2 regions of the Candidatus Pelagibacter sp. HIMB1636 genome follow, and region 1 is predicted to be linked to the other one. Evidence: riboswitches for the same ligand, from Rfam matches in the RefSeq annotation. Region 1 holds a riboswitch; the other holds the start of a gene.
What was found. A riboswitch is a leader RNA that binds a small molecule or an ion and turns the genes downstream of it on or off. The one in region 1 is predicted to bind S-adenosylmethionine.

Region 1 (7,917 bases):
TCCAAACATCATTATCGAATTTACTTGTTGTAGATGGGACGCCTAATATTTTTTTAATATCATTTTTGTTTGTTTGATTTACTATAAGTGTTTCTTGTTTTTTCTCTAAAAATGGAACACCATGGTGCTTAACAACAGGTTTAAATGAACAATTTGAAAGTATTAAAAATAAAAAAAATATATATAATTTATTCATGAGTAATGAGTATATACATATTTATAATAAATTGATTAATTTCACTAGAAATAAAGATTTATATAAGGATTTAAATAGAGAAGATAGCTTTTCTGATCGGTTGACTTTATTTTTACTTCATTTTTCATTTTTTCTCAAAAATTATAAAAATGAAGAAAATAAAAATGTTTTACAAGAAATTTATGATTTCAACTTTAGACAATTAGAATTAAGCATTAGAGAAATAGGATATGGAGACCAATCTATAAACAAAAAAATGAAAGATTATATCAATTTGTTCCATTCTATGGTTTCTGAGATTCATTTTTGGGATGATTTATCAAAATCAGGTAAAATTGAAAAATTATCAATATTTTTAGAAGATTTTAATAATATTAATGATTTACTTGATTATTTTGATGAATTTAACTTAGATTTGTCAAAAAAAACTTTGAATTATTATTTAAAAAGTGTAAGTAACCCATAATTATGGCTGTACCAAAACGAAAACAAACCCCTTCCAGAACTGGAATGAGGAGGGCACAAACAATGAAATTTTCAACTAAAAATATAGTTGAGGATAAAAAATCAGGTGAATACAGACTTTCTCATCATCTAGATTTAAAAACTGGTATGTATAAGGGTAGACAAGTTTTAGACCCAAAAGAATAGTATAATAATCTAAATGTCAGAAAAAATTAAAATTGCAGTTGATGCAATGGGAGGTGATGGTTCACCAAAAAAAGTTATAGATGGTATTGTTTACAACCATCAATCAAATAAAAACATTTTTTACAAAATATTTGGAGATAAAAATAAAATTTCTCCATTAATTGAAAATAAAATTAATAAAGAGTTCTATGAAATTTTTCATACAGAGAATGCAATTAAAAGTACGGACAGTCCTTTAGAAGGTGCAAAAAGAGGAAAAGACACAAGTATGTGGCTTGCTATTCAAAGTGTTAAAGAAAAGCATGCTGATATAGTTATATCTGCTGGTAATACTGGCGCTCTATTAGTTGTATCAAAATTGAATTTAAAAATGATTGAAAATATAGATAAACCAGCTCTATCTGCGTTGTGGCCAAATAAAAAAGGCATGAGCGTTGTACTAGATCTTGGGGCCAATATTGAATGCAGTGCAAAAAACCTAAGTGATTTTTCTTCGATGGGAGCTGCACTTTATAACTCGTTATATCCAAATGAAATGGCCAATGTTGCTTTATTGAACATTGGTTCAGAAGAATTAAAGGGTAATGAAGTAATAAAAGAAACATATCAAATTCTTAATGACAAAAAATCTGAAAATTTTAATTTTTCAGGATATATCGAGGGTAATCACATAATGGATGGTGAAGTTGATGTAATTGTATCAGATGGATTTACAGGAAATGTAGCATTAAAAACAGCAGAGGGAACTGCAAATTTTATTACAAGTGAATTAAAAAAAGCGATGACTGGAAATTGGATAGGTAAGTTTTCTTCACTTTTAAATATTGCAAATCTAAGAAAATTTAAAAAAAGATTAGATCCAAGACTTTACAATGGTGCAATTTTTATAGGATTAGACTCTCCAGTGGTAAAAAGTCATGGTGGTACTGATTACGTTGGCTTTGCTAACTCATTAGATGTTTGCCATAGAATTGTTAAAGGTAATTTGATAGAAAAGATTAAACAGATTCTTTAAATGAGAATAAATTTAACTAAAAAAGATTTAGTTAATTTAGTTTATATGCAACTAGGTTTTTCTAAACAGATTTCAGAAAATTTAATTGATGATTTTTTATCAACAATTGTTTCCAACATTAAATCTGAGAAAAAGCTAAAATTATCTAAATTTGGAACTTTTTCTATTAGACAAAAAAAAAGTAGAATTGGTAGAAACCCAAAAACTAAGGAAACTAAAATAATAACTAGTAGGGATGTTGTTTTGTTTAAACCTTCAAAAGAATTTAAAGAGTTTATAAATCTTAAAGATTATGGATAAAGCTGATCAGGCTTATAAAACTATTGGTGAAGTTGCTAAAATTTTAGACTTAAAAGTCAATAAAAGAGGTTCTTTGCCTACTCACATAATAAGATTTTGGGAAACACAGTTTAAACAAATCAAGCCAAAAATTCTTAATTCTAATAGAAGATATTATGATGAAAAAAATATAGATCTTCTTAAGAAGATTAAATATTTGCTTAAAGATCAAGGTATGACAATTAATGGAGTTAAAAAGATCCTTGATAATGTAGATACTTTAAAGCTTGACGAAATGGCAGATAAATCTATAAAAGCTGAAAAATTAAAAATTAAGTTAACTAAAATATCAAAAATTATAAAAACACTAAAGTAAATGGCAAAAAAAACACACGTAAAAGTTAGAATGGTACCTGAAGCTAAACCAGATAGTCCTTACTTTTATTATGTAAAAAAACCCGCTGGTGGCGAAAAAGCTAAAGTAAAATTATCTGCAAAAAAATACAATCCTGATACCAGAAAACACGAAATGTTTGTGGAGAAAAAGCTTCCACCACATAGTAAATAAACTATTTTTTTTTAAAATTTCTTCTTTCGTAATCAATATAAGACCAAATCATATTTTTCCAAATACGATTAGTTATTTTTGGATCTATGCCTTGTTTTAAGGATTTTGCTTTAATTTTTTTTAAAATAAAATTAATTCTTTTCTTATCTACGATTTCTTTTTTAAATTCTTTGAGCTTTAAAACTTCCTCAACTAGCTTTGTTCTATATTTTATAAGTGATAACAGTTTATTATCTAATTTATCTAGCTTGACTCTTATTAAATCTAGTTTTTTTTTATTATTTGGCGACATTTAATTTATTGGAATACTTAATAATTATTATATTTATCTGAGCATGTACAGTGAGAATAATCATTTAAATAATCAACTTAAATTGTGGATGTTATCATTATTAGTTTTAGTTTCTTTAATAATTTTGGTTGGAGGCTTGACTAGATTAACTGACTCCGGTTTATCAATTACTACTTGGGAATTATTTGTTGGTTTTTTTCCTCCTTTTACAAATGATAAATGGTTAGAATATTTTAGTTTATATAAAACAATTCCTGAATACAGCCAACAAAACTTCAATATGACTCTTGATGAATTCAAAATAATATTCTGGTGGGAGTGGGGACACAGGCAGTTAGGGAGAATAATTGGTTTAACCGTATTACTCCCAATGGTTTATTTTTCATTAAAACAAGGAGTTTGGATTATAAAAAAATATGGACTTATTTTTTTACTGGTTTGTTTTCAAGGATTTTTAGGCTGGTACATGGTATCAAGTGGATTAGTTGAAAGAATTGATGTTAGTCATTATAGACTAGCAATACATTTGGTAACAGCTTTTATCATTTTATCAATTGTATATTGGCAATTTTTAAAATTATCATCCTCTTCAAATCAAAATGATTCTATTAATCTTTTTATAGTAAAAATTTTTTTAGTTTTATTATTTTTGCAACTAATTATAGGCGCTTTTGTATCTGGTATGGATGCTGGTAAAATTTATAACACTTGGCCATTGATGGGTGTTAATTATTTTCCTGATGATAGTAGTTTTAAAGAGTTTTTGAATTTAAAAGTTTTTGATAATCCCTCTATTGTTCAATTTATACATAGAAATTTAGCATACTTAATTATAGTCATTTATGCCTTAATCCTCTTTAAGGTAATTAATACTGGAAACAAAAAATTATACAAACCTATCACAGTAATTGGTTTGACTTTGGCATTTCAAATTTTTCTTGGAGTGATAACTATTTTATCTGGAGTAAAAATGTTATTTGCATCTTTACACCAGATAAATTCTATTTTGATAATACTTTCAACTTTGTATTTTATATTTATCTCAAAATACAAAAGAGAGATTAATTAATTTCTATTTGTAGACATATAAATAAAATTAACTAACTGCTTTTAAATTACCTTTTGATGATTTGTCTAAAGCTTGATCTAAATCATCAATGATATCATCAATATGTTCTAAACCAATACAAAGTCTAACATATCCTGGCGTTACACCTGAAGCAGCTAATTCATCCTCATTTAATTGGCTATGAGTAGTTGTTGCTGGGTGTATTGCTAAACTTCTAGCATCACCTATATTTGCAACGTGATAAAACATTTTTAAAGCCTCAATGAACTTTTTACCAGCCTCGATACCACCAGCTAATTCAATACCAACTAAAGCACCATTACCATTTTTAAGATATTTTTTTGCTCGACTTGATATCTCTTCATTATGTTCAGTGGAATAAATTACTCTCTCAACAGCTTTATGATTTTTTAAGTACTCAACCACTTTTGCAGCATTATCACAGTGTTGTTTCATTCTTAAAGCAACTGTTTCAAGTCCTTGTATGACGCCAAATGCATTATCTGGAGAAAGTGCTGATCCTAAATCTCTTAGCAAGGTCACTCTTGCTCTTACTGCAAAAGCAACATTTGCACCTGTCAATTCAGGCACTGCTTTACCCCAAACAACACCACCATAACTTGCATCAGGTTCATTAAATAGTGGCTGTCTTTTTGGATCTGCTGTCCAATCAAAATTTCCACCATCTACTAGCGCGCCCCCAACCACTGTTCCATGACCTGCTATATATTTTGTTAAAGAATAAACAACCACAGCAGCACCATGTTCAATTGGTTTACAAATTACAGGAGCAGCAGTGTTATCTAAGATCAATGGAATGTTATATTTTCTACCAATATCTGAAACTTCTTTAATTGGAAAAACTCTTAAATATGGGTTTGGTAATGTTTCTCCATAAAAAGCTCTAGTTTTATCGTCTATTGCTTTTTCAAAGTTTTTTGGATCTGAAGGATCTGCATATCTTACTTCTATACCAAGCTTGCTTAAAGTATGTGTAAATAAAGAAACTGTTCCGCCATATAGATCTGTTGAACTAACAATATTGTCTCCGGCTTGAGCAACGTTTAATATTGCAAAAGTAGAAGCGGTTTGTCCAGACGCTACAGTCAAACTCGCAAGTCCACTCTCAAGAGCAGCGATTCTTTTTTCCAACACGTCATTTGTTGGATTCATTATTCGTGTATAGATGTTTCCAAACTCTTTTAACGCAAATAAATTAGCTGCATGTTCAGTGTTATTAAATTGATACGAGGTTGTTCTATAAATTGGAACAGCTACAGAATTTGTAGCTGGATCACTTCTGTAATCTCCACCATGTATCGCAATAGTTTCTGGATTATTTCTTTTTGTACTCATTTTTACTCCTTTTTTAGTGCTTTTGCTTTATGCAAGGCGCACAATACAGTTCAAATGCCTACCGATTTAAAATTTAATGAAAATTCCATTTTAGCAGTTTTATGCCCGCAATAGGATCAAATCGGCAAGAGATAAATAGCATATTAGTTATGTTTTACAAGCTAAATATAAAATTGACTTTGAATAATTTAATAGTATTAATCCTCGCACAATGACAAAATTCACAAAAAAAGATCAAGTTACATCATCTTGGTATGAGATAGATGCAAAAAATGCAGTTGTCGGAAGATTAGCAACCGTTGTATCTAATATTATTAGAGGTAAAAATAAGACTACTTATACACCTCACATGGATGATGGAGATTTTGTTGTAGTAAAAAATATCGAACAAGCAAAATTTACTGGTAAGAAGTTTCAAAATAAAAAGTACTATAGACATACAGGACATCCTGGTGGAATTAAAGTTACTACACCAGAAAAACTTCATGAAAAAAAACCTGGAGAAACTTTGAAACTAGCAGTTAAAAGAATGTTACCAGGTGGTGTTTTGGGTAGAAAACAATTAACAAAATTAAAAATTTATTCAGGAAGTGAACATCCTCATGCTGCACAAAATCCAAAAGTTATTGAATTAGATAAACTAAACAATAAAAACATTGCAAGAAACTAATATGGAAAACGTACAATCAAACACAAAAACTCCAAAATTAAAGTTAGATTTTAAAGATAGTAAGTACGCGACAGGTAGAAGAAAAACTTCAATAGCGAAAGTTTGGTTAAAAAAAGGTTCTGGTAAAATTTATGTAAATGGCAAATTATATAATGAATATTTTGCTGATGAAATTCACAAAATGCAAATTACAAGACCTTTTGAGATTATAAATCAAGCTACAGATTATGATGTTAGATGTAGCGTGAAAGGTGGTGGACCTACAGGTCAAGCTGGAGCAATGGTTCATGGTATTTCTAAAGCTTTGGTTCTCTTTGATGAAAATTTAAAAACAACATTGAAAACTGAAAAGCTCACAACCAGAGACTCTAGAGCTGTTGAGAGAAAAAAACCTGGTAGAAGAAAAGCTAGAAGAAGCTTCCAGTTTTCTAAAAGATAATTTTTTTTACAATTTAAACTGCTATAATAAAAAATGCCTAAGCTTAATGCATTAGTTGCCGGATCTACAGGATATATTGGTGTTCAATTAATCAAGTTATTAATTAACCACAAATATATTAATATTAAATATCTATGTGGAAATTCGTCTGTTGGAAAAAATATTTCTTATTATGATAAATCTCTTTCAAAAAAAAAATTACCTAAAATCGTAAAATTTAATCCTAAATTGTTAAATGATATTGATGTAGTCTTTACAGCTCTACCAAATGGTGAAGCTCAAGATATAGCAAAAAAACTTAATGATAATATTACTCTAATTGATTTAGCAGCAGATTTTAGATTAAAAAAAGCTAATGATTATTTAAAATGGTACAAACAAAAACATAGAGCTCCAAAACTACAGAAAAAAAGCATTTATTGTTTACCTGAAATAAATCGTGATGAATTAAAAAATCACAATATTATTTCATGTCCAGGATGTTATCCAACATCAATATTATTACCTCTTGTTCCGCTAATTAAAAAAAAATTAGTTAAATTAGACAATATAATTATTGATTCAAAATCTGGATATTCTGGTGCGGGTAGAGGAGTTCATAAAAAATATAAAGATAAGAATTTATACGAGTCTTTAAGTGCTTATGGTGTCGGTTTTCATAGACATAATTCTGAAATTCATCAATTTTTAGGCAAATTTACAAATAAAAATTTTCAATTTAGTTTTACTCCACATTTATCTCCAATGTTTAGAGGTATATTGAGTACAATTTATTTAGATTTAGATAAAAATGTTAATCAATCAAAAATTATCAAAACACTTAAGATGTTTTATAAAGGAGAAAATTTCGTTAAAATATTAAACTCTGATAAACTCTTGAGCACAAATGATGTTATCAATACAAACAATTGTTTTATCACAGTGTTTAAATCAAAATATAAAAACAAAATAGTTATTATTTCTGCAATAGACAATTTAATCAAAGGTGGAGCAGGTCAGGCTGTTCAAAATTTAAATAATAAATTTAATTTTCCTGAAAGAACTGCTTTAAAATGAAATATTTTTTAATTATTTTTCTAATTTTTTTATGTAATTGCTCTTTAAATAAAGATTCTCAGTATTGGACAGAACATCCTGCTGAAAATAAAAAAAATCAAAAAAAAATAACTGAAATACTTAAAAAGTCAGACGATATAACAAAAATGACATTAGAAGAATATGAGATTTATATAGCTGACTATACTAAAAAAAGTAAATATCCAGATATAAGCAAATGAAAAATATAGTGAATGTTGCAGTTGTTGGACTTGGTCAAGTAGGTAATTATTTATTTAATGAATTAATTGTTAAAAAAAAAGATATTGAACTTAAAACAGGCAAAA
Region 2 (7,917 bases), 280 kb from region 1:
CAAGGTGGTGGCGGAATGATTAGAGAGGTTAAAAAAGATAGAATTACCTATGGTGATTTACCTAATAAATATGAAGCTGGAACCATGGCTACAGCGCAAGTTATTGCTTTTGATCAATCAATTAAATTTCTAGAGAGCGTAGGTATTGAAAATGTTATGAAACATGAAGCAGAATTAGTTGAGTATGGACAAGAATTATTAAAAAAAAATAATTCAGTAAAATTAATTGGAAACCCAAAAAATAAAGGTGGAGTTTTGTCTTTCACTTTAGAAGGTGTGCATCCTCATGACATCGCAACAATTTTAGATGAAGACGGAGTTGCAATAAGAGCTGGTCATCATTGTTGTCAAATTTTACATGACAAACTTAATATACCAGCGAGCGCACGAGCTTCTGTTGGAATATATAATACCAAAGAAGATTTAGATAAACTTAATGATGCAATAAATAACTGTAAGAAAATATTTAATTTAAAATGAATTTAAAAGAATTATATCAAGAAATAATTTTAGAGCATGGAAAAAATCCAAGAAATCTTCGTAAGACAGAAGATTTTAATAAAGATGCCAAAGGCAACAATCCGCTGTGTGGTGATAACGTTCATGTCTATTTAAAATTAAATGGTCAAAGAATTGTTGAAGATATTTCATTTGAAGGTAGTGGTTGCGCAATTTCTATGGCTTCTGCATCAATAATGACAGATTTAATTAAAGGCAAAAATGAAAATGAAGCAAAAGAAATTGTTGAAGATTTTTTGGGGATGATTAAAGAAAATCCTGAACTTAAATCAGAAAATCTTAAAGAAGATGAAAAAACAAAACTAATGTGTTTATCTGGAGTAAAACAATATCCAATGAGAGTAAAGTGTGCCACACTATCTTGGCATACACTAGTCTCAGCTTTTGATAATAAAACTGATGAGGTTAAAACAGAAAATTAATTATGTCGAAAAAAGATCAAATTATTGAAGAAATTAGAAAAATTTACGATCCTGAGTTACCAGTGAATATTTATGAACTAGGTTTGATTTATGATATAAAAGTTGAGGATGATAAATTTGCAAAAATTAAAATGACTTTGACCACTCCTAATTGTCCAGTTGCTGAAAGTTTACCTAAAGAAGTTAAAGATGGTGCAATGCAAGTTGAGGGTATTGAGGACGTTGATCTTGAATTAGTTTGGGACCCACCTTGGAATAAAGACATGATGTCAGAAGCTGCAAAACTGGAGTTAAATTTATAATGAATCCAATTATTAAATTAAGTGATAATGCTGCGGAAAGAATTAAAGAAATTATGTCTAATGCAGAAAAAGATTCTTTAGGTGTAAGAGTTTCAGTTAAATCAGGAGGTTGTGCTGGTATGTCTTACGTTATGGAGTATACCAAAGAAGTAAATCCAAATGATGAAGTCATTGAGGAAAAAGGTGTAAAAGTATTTGTCGATTCTGCAGCTATTATGTATTTGCTTGGAACAGAAATGGATTACAAAAAAGAAGAGCTATCTTCTTCATTTGTATTCAATAATCCAAACGAAACAGAGAGATGTGGTTGTGGGGAATCCTTTAAAATCTAGCAAAAGTTGAATATTCCCATTTAACGCATATCAGTATTGCATCATACGCATACCTAGTATATATATCTAGGTATGAATAAATTTGAATTTAAAAATCTTGTTAAAAACCTAAAAGATACAATTAAAGAAAGAACTTTCTTTAAAGATTTACGTAAAGAAGTTGAGACCGGTGCAAACGGTACTCAAGATTACGTTGTTAAAAAAGGTATTAACAAAGATACAATTGCAACAACCAGACAGTAATTAAATATTAACTACTGTAATACATCTCAAACTCTACAGGATGAGGTGCGTGTTCAAATTTATGAATTTCCTCAAACTTAAGAGCTATATAAGCATCGATTTGGTCGTCAGTAAATACACCACCTTGAGTTAAAAACTCTCTATCCTTATCTAAACTTTCCATTGCTTCTCTTAAAGATCCACAAACAGTTGGTATAGCTTTAACTTCTTCTGGTGGCAATTCATATAAATCTTTATCAAAAGACTCACCTGGATGTATTTTATTTTTAATTCCATCGATACCAGCCATTAGCATTGCTGCAAACGTTAGGTAAGGATTACCTGCTGCATCTGGAAATCTAATTTCACATCTTGCACCTTTTTTACTTAAAGTAATAGGAATTCTACATGACGCTGATCTGTTTCTCGCAGAGTAAGCTAATAATACTGGTGCTTCAAATCCAGGAATTAATCTTTTGTAACTGTTCGTAGTAGAGTTAGCAAAAGCATTAATTGCTTTAGCGTGTTTTAAAATTCCACCAATATAGTGTAATGCAGTTTCTGAAAGTCCTGCATATGCTTCACCTGAAAATACGGGAGTATCACCTTTCCAAATAGATTGGTGAATATGCATACCCGAACCATTATCACCCGCAACTGGTTTTGGCATGAAGGTTGCAGTTTTTCCAAATGAATGTGTCACCATTTGAACTACATACTTATAAAGTTGAACGTTATCTGCTTGGTTAACTAAAGTTCCAAAATACATACCAAGTTCATGTTGACTTGGAGCAACTTCATGGTGGTGTTTTTCAACTTTGATACCAACTTCTTTTAAGTTTTTTAAATATTCACCACGCATATCTTGTTCACTATCTACAGGTGGCACAGGAAAATAACCTCCTTTGATTTGAGGTCTATGTCCCATATTTCCATTTTCATATTCTTTACCTGAATTATATGGACCTTCTTTACTATCAATTTTAAATCCACTTTCATTCATATCATTTTTAATTCTTACATCGTCGAAAACAAAAAATTCTGGCTCAGGTCCAAAAAACGCTTTATCACCAATACCTGATGCTTTTAAATATTCCTCTGCTTTTTTTGCAACTCCTCTTGGATCTCTTTCGTAAGGATCTTTTTTGATTGCATCTAAAATATCACAGAACAAAACTACAGTATTATGAGACGTGAAAGGATCCATGAACATTCTTGCAGTATCAGGTTTTAAAATCATGTCAGATTCGTTAATTGCTTTCCATCCAGCAATAGATGAGCCATCAAAAAAAACTCCTTCATTAAGCATGTCAGCATCCACTATTGATGCATCCATAGTTAAATGTTGAAGTTTTCCTCTTGGATCAGTAAATCTTAGATCTACGAATTCTGCTTCTTTTTCTTTAATAAATTTTAAAACGTTTTCTGCACTCATTTTGTCTCCTATGTAATTTTGATGGAGCTTAATTAGCAAAAAAAAGTTAAAAAATAATGCTTATTTAATAAATAACACCTATGCATTTTTTACATAAGTAGTGTATCTATTCAATCAAATTAAGGAATTTAATAAATTCAATGGAATCAATACTAAATAAAGAACCGGTAAAAAGGGCAGAAAAAGCTCTTAAAACATTCGATCAAAATTTAAATGTTATCGTCTTAGAAAAAACAGCAAGAACGGCCAATGATGCTGCTACAGCTTTGGGTTGCAACGTTGGTGCCATTGTTAAAAGTTTACTTTTTAGGGCAGGTGAAACTTATATATTAAGTTTAGTATCTGGAGACAAACGTTGCTCATTAAATAAATTAAAAAAAATTCTCAATGAAAAAGACGTGTCTATGGCATCTCCTGAAGCCGTTAAAGAAAATACTGGATATACAATTGGTGGAGTGTCTCCAGTAGGGCACTTGAGGCGATGTAAAATCTTTATTGATAAAAGTCTTGAGAGATTCCCAGATATATTTGGAGCAGCTGGACATCCAAATGCTGTTTTCAAAATAAATTATAATAAATTAATTGAAATAACAAAAGGAACACCAGAAGATATTATTGAATGAGAGAACCAAAACTAATTGATTATAGTTTATTAACGTTGCTAGCATTAATTTGGGCATCTGCTTTTTTTAATATTAAAATTGCAACCTATTCATTTGGACCTGTTACGATTGCATTTCTAAGAGTTTTTTTTGGCTCAATTCCAGTTTTACTACTTTGCTTTTACAAACAAATTAAAATCGAGGCATTTTCAAAAGATTGGTATTGGTTTGCGATGATTGGATTTATAAATTTAGTAGCTCCATTTTTTTTAATAGCATATGGGATTAAATCTGTTCAAAGTAACTTAGCAGCAATTTTAATGTCATCAACTTCACTTAGCTCAGTAGTACTAGGACATTTTTACACCAAAAATGAAAAATTTAATTTAATTAGAACAACAGGAGTTCTAATTGGATTTTCAGGAATAGTTTATTTATTTTCAGATAATTTATTAATTAATGAAAATAACTTTACTTCAGCATTATTAATTTTGTTAGGTGCTACCTGTTATGTAATTGGAGGTCTTTTAACATTAAAAATAAGTAAGAAAAAAAATGAAAATGTAACCAGTTCAATTTTGATTTGGGCTACTATTATATTATTACCTTTAGTATGTTTAATTGAACAACCTTGGAAAACTGTTCCAAGATTAGATTCTACTTTTTCAGTTATTTATCTTGGGTTGGTATCTACTGGAATTGCTTGGTTATTGAGATTTAGAATTTTAATTAACAATGGTTTAATTTTTCAATCTCAAGTATCTTATTTAATTCCAATATTTGGTACCATTTTAAGTTATATCTTTTTAAAAGAATTAATAACAACGAAAGTTATAATTTCATTGATAGCAGTTGCTACAGGTATCTATTTTGTAAGAAAAGGTACAAAATTTAAATAGTGTTTTTTATTGCCTCTATATGTGATGGCCGAGTTTCACAACATCCTCCAAGAATTGTGGCACCATTTTCTCTAAATTTTTTTGCAAAAATTGATATTTTTTCAGGATCTAAATCTTTTCTTTGACCTAAAAAACTATTGGGGTTCGATCCATCATTTTCTTTATACTGAGAAGTATAACCACCTTTTGGTTTAGTTGTGATAAATCCGTTTAATTTGAAACCAAATGGAACTTTAAGTTTTTGAATTTCATCTAAATTATTCTCATAATTTTCAGGTGAAACACATGCTAGAATTACTCCTAGGCAATTTTCAGTAATTATTGAATTAATTGCAGAAATTTTTTCCCCACTTGGTAAAGAGTTTCCTTCAGAAATATGAACCCCAACTAAGTATGGTTTGTTAAATTTTTTAATAGCTTCTATTCCACATCTAATTTCTTTGATACTACTCCAAACATCAAAATAGAAAAAATCTACTGAAGGGTTTAGTATTTCTGCTAATTCCAAATGATCTTTTGTGATTTCTTTTTCACTTCTCTTGTCTTCTTCATATGTCAAATCTTGAGGCGGGAGTCCTCCTGCAATCTTAATGTGAGGATTATTTAATTTAGCTTTTTGTGCAATTTCACACGCTTTCTGATTTAAGAATTTAAATTGATCTTCTATTCCATTTTCTCTCAATCTTTTTCTTCTCGTTGTAAAAGTTGTAGTTACAATTACATCAGCTCCAGATTTAATAAAATCATTATGAATATTAAGTATTAAGTCGTGGTATTTTTCCTCAATTAAAGCATTTGCACTCCACAAAGTTCCTTTAGGTTCCATACCTCTAGCCAATAATTCTTGACCCATTCCACCATCTAAAATTTTTGTTGTTTTAAAAAAATCTTTATTCATTTTATCCTCACTTTTTTAGTGCTTAAGCTACATGCAGGTGCACAATATAGTTCAACTACCTTGCTAATTAGATCTATTGGGAATTTCCATTTTAGCAGTTTATGCCCGCAATAGGATCAAATCGGCAAATTGATTTATATAATATTATTTAAATTTGTAAATTATTTATTAAAAATTATTTTAGCATTGAAAGAAAATGATCTTCTTTCTTCCTCAATATTAAATGGGTAGGCTGTATGCATTAAGTAATTGGGAAATATTAAAAGATCGCCTGTTTTTGGTATCAAATTAAAAATACTTTTTGAAAGAAAAGCTTTTTGTCCATTAATAAAATCAATTGTTCCATTGGTTTTTATTTTTTTATTTTTAACATTTTTATTTTTTGTCATATGTTTTGGAATTTTTAAATAACCAACACCTGACAAGTCTCCTTCATGATAATGTATAGGATTATACTCATTTTTGTATTGGCTAACGACCCACAGGTTTAAAATTTTAATTTCTTTAATTTTTTTAATATTTTCTTTAGCTAGAAAAATTTTAATATTTTTTATTAATTCTTTTTCTAAATTTATTTTTATAAAATTTTTAGAAATTTGAACTTCTTTTCTAATTTGACTTGCTAATTTTGGACTATAATCATTGGATTTTGAGAAGATTTTTGTATCAACTTCCTTGTTAAGTTTTTCTAAAAATTTTTTAGAAATTTTAGATTTTCCTATTGAAGGCCCAAATGGTTTAAAATTTTTCATGAGAGATTAAATATATCAAAAAATAATTAATTCAACTTATGCAATAAGTGTTATGCCCATTCTTATAGCAACAAAAATTACTAGACATGCAGTCATTAGAGCTAATATTTTGTTAGACAGGAATTTTATATTTAAAAAACTTCCAATTTGGCCACCAATTAAGACAGCAATAAATAGTGGCCAGTAATTTAAAAATTCGTTAAAGACTATATCCTTTGTTAATTGTCCTGCTATGCCAAAAATTGAATTTACTAAAATAAATAAGGATGCAGTACTTGTTATATGTTTTGGAAGCCCTGCTTTCATCAAAAATAAAATAGGACTTAAAAATATCCCACCACCAATACCTACCAAACCAGACATTAAACCAATTATTGATCCTATTAATATTGATAAAACTAGGGGTGTTTTTTTAATTTCAATTTTTTGTTTGTTAAAGGATTTGCTTTCAATAAGTAAAAAAACTCCAGCTGATATTAAAATAAAGAAAAGTAAAATTTCAAATAAATTTTTTTCAATAGAGATCGATGCTCCTATAAAAGCAAGAGGTATAGAACCAATTAAATAAGGATAAAGTAAATTAAAATTAATATTCTTTGATTTTAAAAAATTTATAGAATTTCCAGAAACTACAATAATATTACAAATCAAAGCTAAAATTGGAAAAATATAGTAAGGGACATCCCAAATTAAAAGTAATGCAAGATAAGTAGAGCCACCACCAAATCCTATGCTTGAATATAATACTGCAGTTATAAAAAAAAATATTGTAAGTATAATCATTAAAAAAATTTATTTATGATTGTAAATATAGCTTTACTAACTGTAACAGATACAAGAACAATTGATAACGATAAATCTGGTGCGATCTTGGTTGAAAAAATTAAAGAGGCAAATCATCAATTAATTGACAGAAAAATTTGTAAAGATAATAAAGAAGATATAGTTAAAATTCTAAAAGACTGGACTAATCATAAAGATATTGATGTTATCATTACAACTGGTGGCACAGGTTTAACTGGAAGAGATATTACACCCGAAGCTGTTGATGAAATAGCAGATAAACATATTCCAGGATTTGGCGAAGTTTTTAGGACTATTAGTTTAAAAACAGTTGGTACGTCTTCAATTCAATCTAGAGCTTGTGCAGTTCTATCAAATGGTAAATACATATTTGCCTTACCAGGATCCTCAGGAGGAGTAACAGATGCTTGGGACGGTATCCTTAAACATCAATTAGATATTAATCATAAACCTTGTAATTTTGTTGAATTGTTTCCTAGACTAAAAGAGAAATAAAAAAATATCTCATTATTTTTCCAAAACTTACAAGCAATAAAAAAATTAAAAATTTAATTCTCATCGTTCCAGCGACAAAAGTAAGTGGATCACCAATAATTGGTACCCAGGCAAATAACAAAGACCATTTACCATACTTTTTAAACCACTTAGACGACCTATCAATTTGTGTTCTACTAAATGGAAACCATTTTTTATTTTGAAATTTAAGTAAATAAATTCCTAGAAACCAATT

Region 2: another riboswitch for S-adenosylmethionine. It lies ahead of ACTTA6_RS03950 (homocysteine S-methyltransferase family protein); the one in region 1 lies ahead of ACTTA6_RS02380 (O-acetylhomoserine aminocarboxypropyltransferase/cysteine synthase family protein).

What each region holds. Positions count from the first base shown of each region.
Region 1 is NZ_JBNAJP010000001.1:449,927-457,843, forward strand. Features, by position in the region: gene bamE (outer membrane protein assembly factor BamE domain-containing protein) at 1-196, opposite strand, end outside; gene ACTTA6_RS02340 (ubiquinol-cytochrome C chaperone family protein) at 195-662, shown strand; gene rpmF (50S ribosomal protein L32) at 665-847, shown strand; gene plsX (phosphate acyltransferase PlsX) at 861-1,862, shown strand; gene ACTTA6_RS02355 (HU family DNA-binding protein) at 1,863-2,162, shown strand; gene ACTTA6_RS02360 (MerR family transcriptional regulator) at 2,155-2,517, shown strand; gene ACTTA6_RS02365 (50S ribosomal protein L33) at 2,518-2,709, shown strand; gene ACTTA6_RS02370 (chorismate mutase) at 2,711-3,001, opposite strand; gene ACTTA6_RS02375 (COX15/CtaA family protein) at 3,090-4,070, shown strand; gene ACTTA6_RS02380 (O-acetylhomoserine aminocarboxypropyltransferase/cysteine synthase family protein) at 4,098-5,426, opposite strand; SAM riboswitch class V at 5,429-5,495, opposite strand; gene rplM (50S ribosomal protein L13) at 5,638-6,096, shown strand; gene rpsI (30S ribosomal protein S9) at 6,098-6,535, shown strand; gene argC (N-acetyl-gamma-glutamyl-phosphate reductase) at 6,569-7,591, shown strand; gene ACTTA6_RS02400 (hypothetical protein) at 7,588-7,812, shown strand; gene ACTTA6_RS02405 (homoserine dehydrogenase) at 7,809-7,917, shown strand, end outside.
Region 2 is NZ_JBNAJP010000001.1:731,516-739,432, reverse strand. Features, by position in the region: gene ACTTA6_RS03990 (aminotransferase class V-fold PLP-dependent enzyme) at 1-480, shown strand, start outside; gene sufU (Fe-S cluster assembly sulfur transfer protein SufU) at 477-941, shown strand; gene ACTTA6_RS03980 (SUF system Fe-S cluster assembly protein) at 944-1,243, shown strand; gene ACTTA6_RS03975 (HesB/IscA family protein) at 1,243-1,575, shown strand; gene ACTTA6_RS03970 (hypothetical protein) at 1,648-1,818, shown strand; gene glnA (type I glutamate--ammonia ligase) at 1,826-3,232, opposite strand; gene ACTTA6_RS03960 (YbaK/EbsC family protein) at 3,373-3,855, shown strand; gene ACTTA6_RS03955 (DMT family transporter) at 3,852-4,733, shown strand; gene ACTTA6_RS03950 (homocysteine S-methyltransferase family protein) at 4,726-5,631, opposite strand; SAM riboswitch class V at 5,639-5,701, opposite strand; gene ACTTA6_RS03945 (putative 2OG-Fe(II) oxygenase) at 5,793-6,383, opposite strand; gene ACTTA6_RS03940 (sulfite exporter TauE/SafE family protein) at 6,420-7,166, opposite strand; gene ACTTA6_RS03935 (molybdenum cofactor synthesis domain-containing protein) at 7,182-7,682, shown strand; gene ACTTA6_RS03930 (YqaA family protein) at 7,663-7,917, opposite strand, start outside.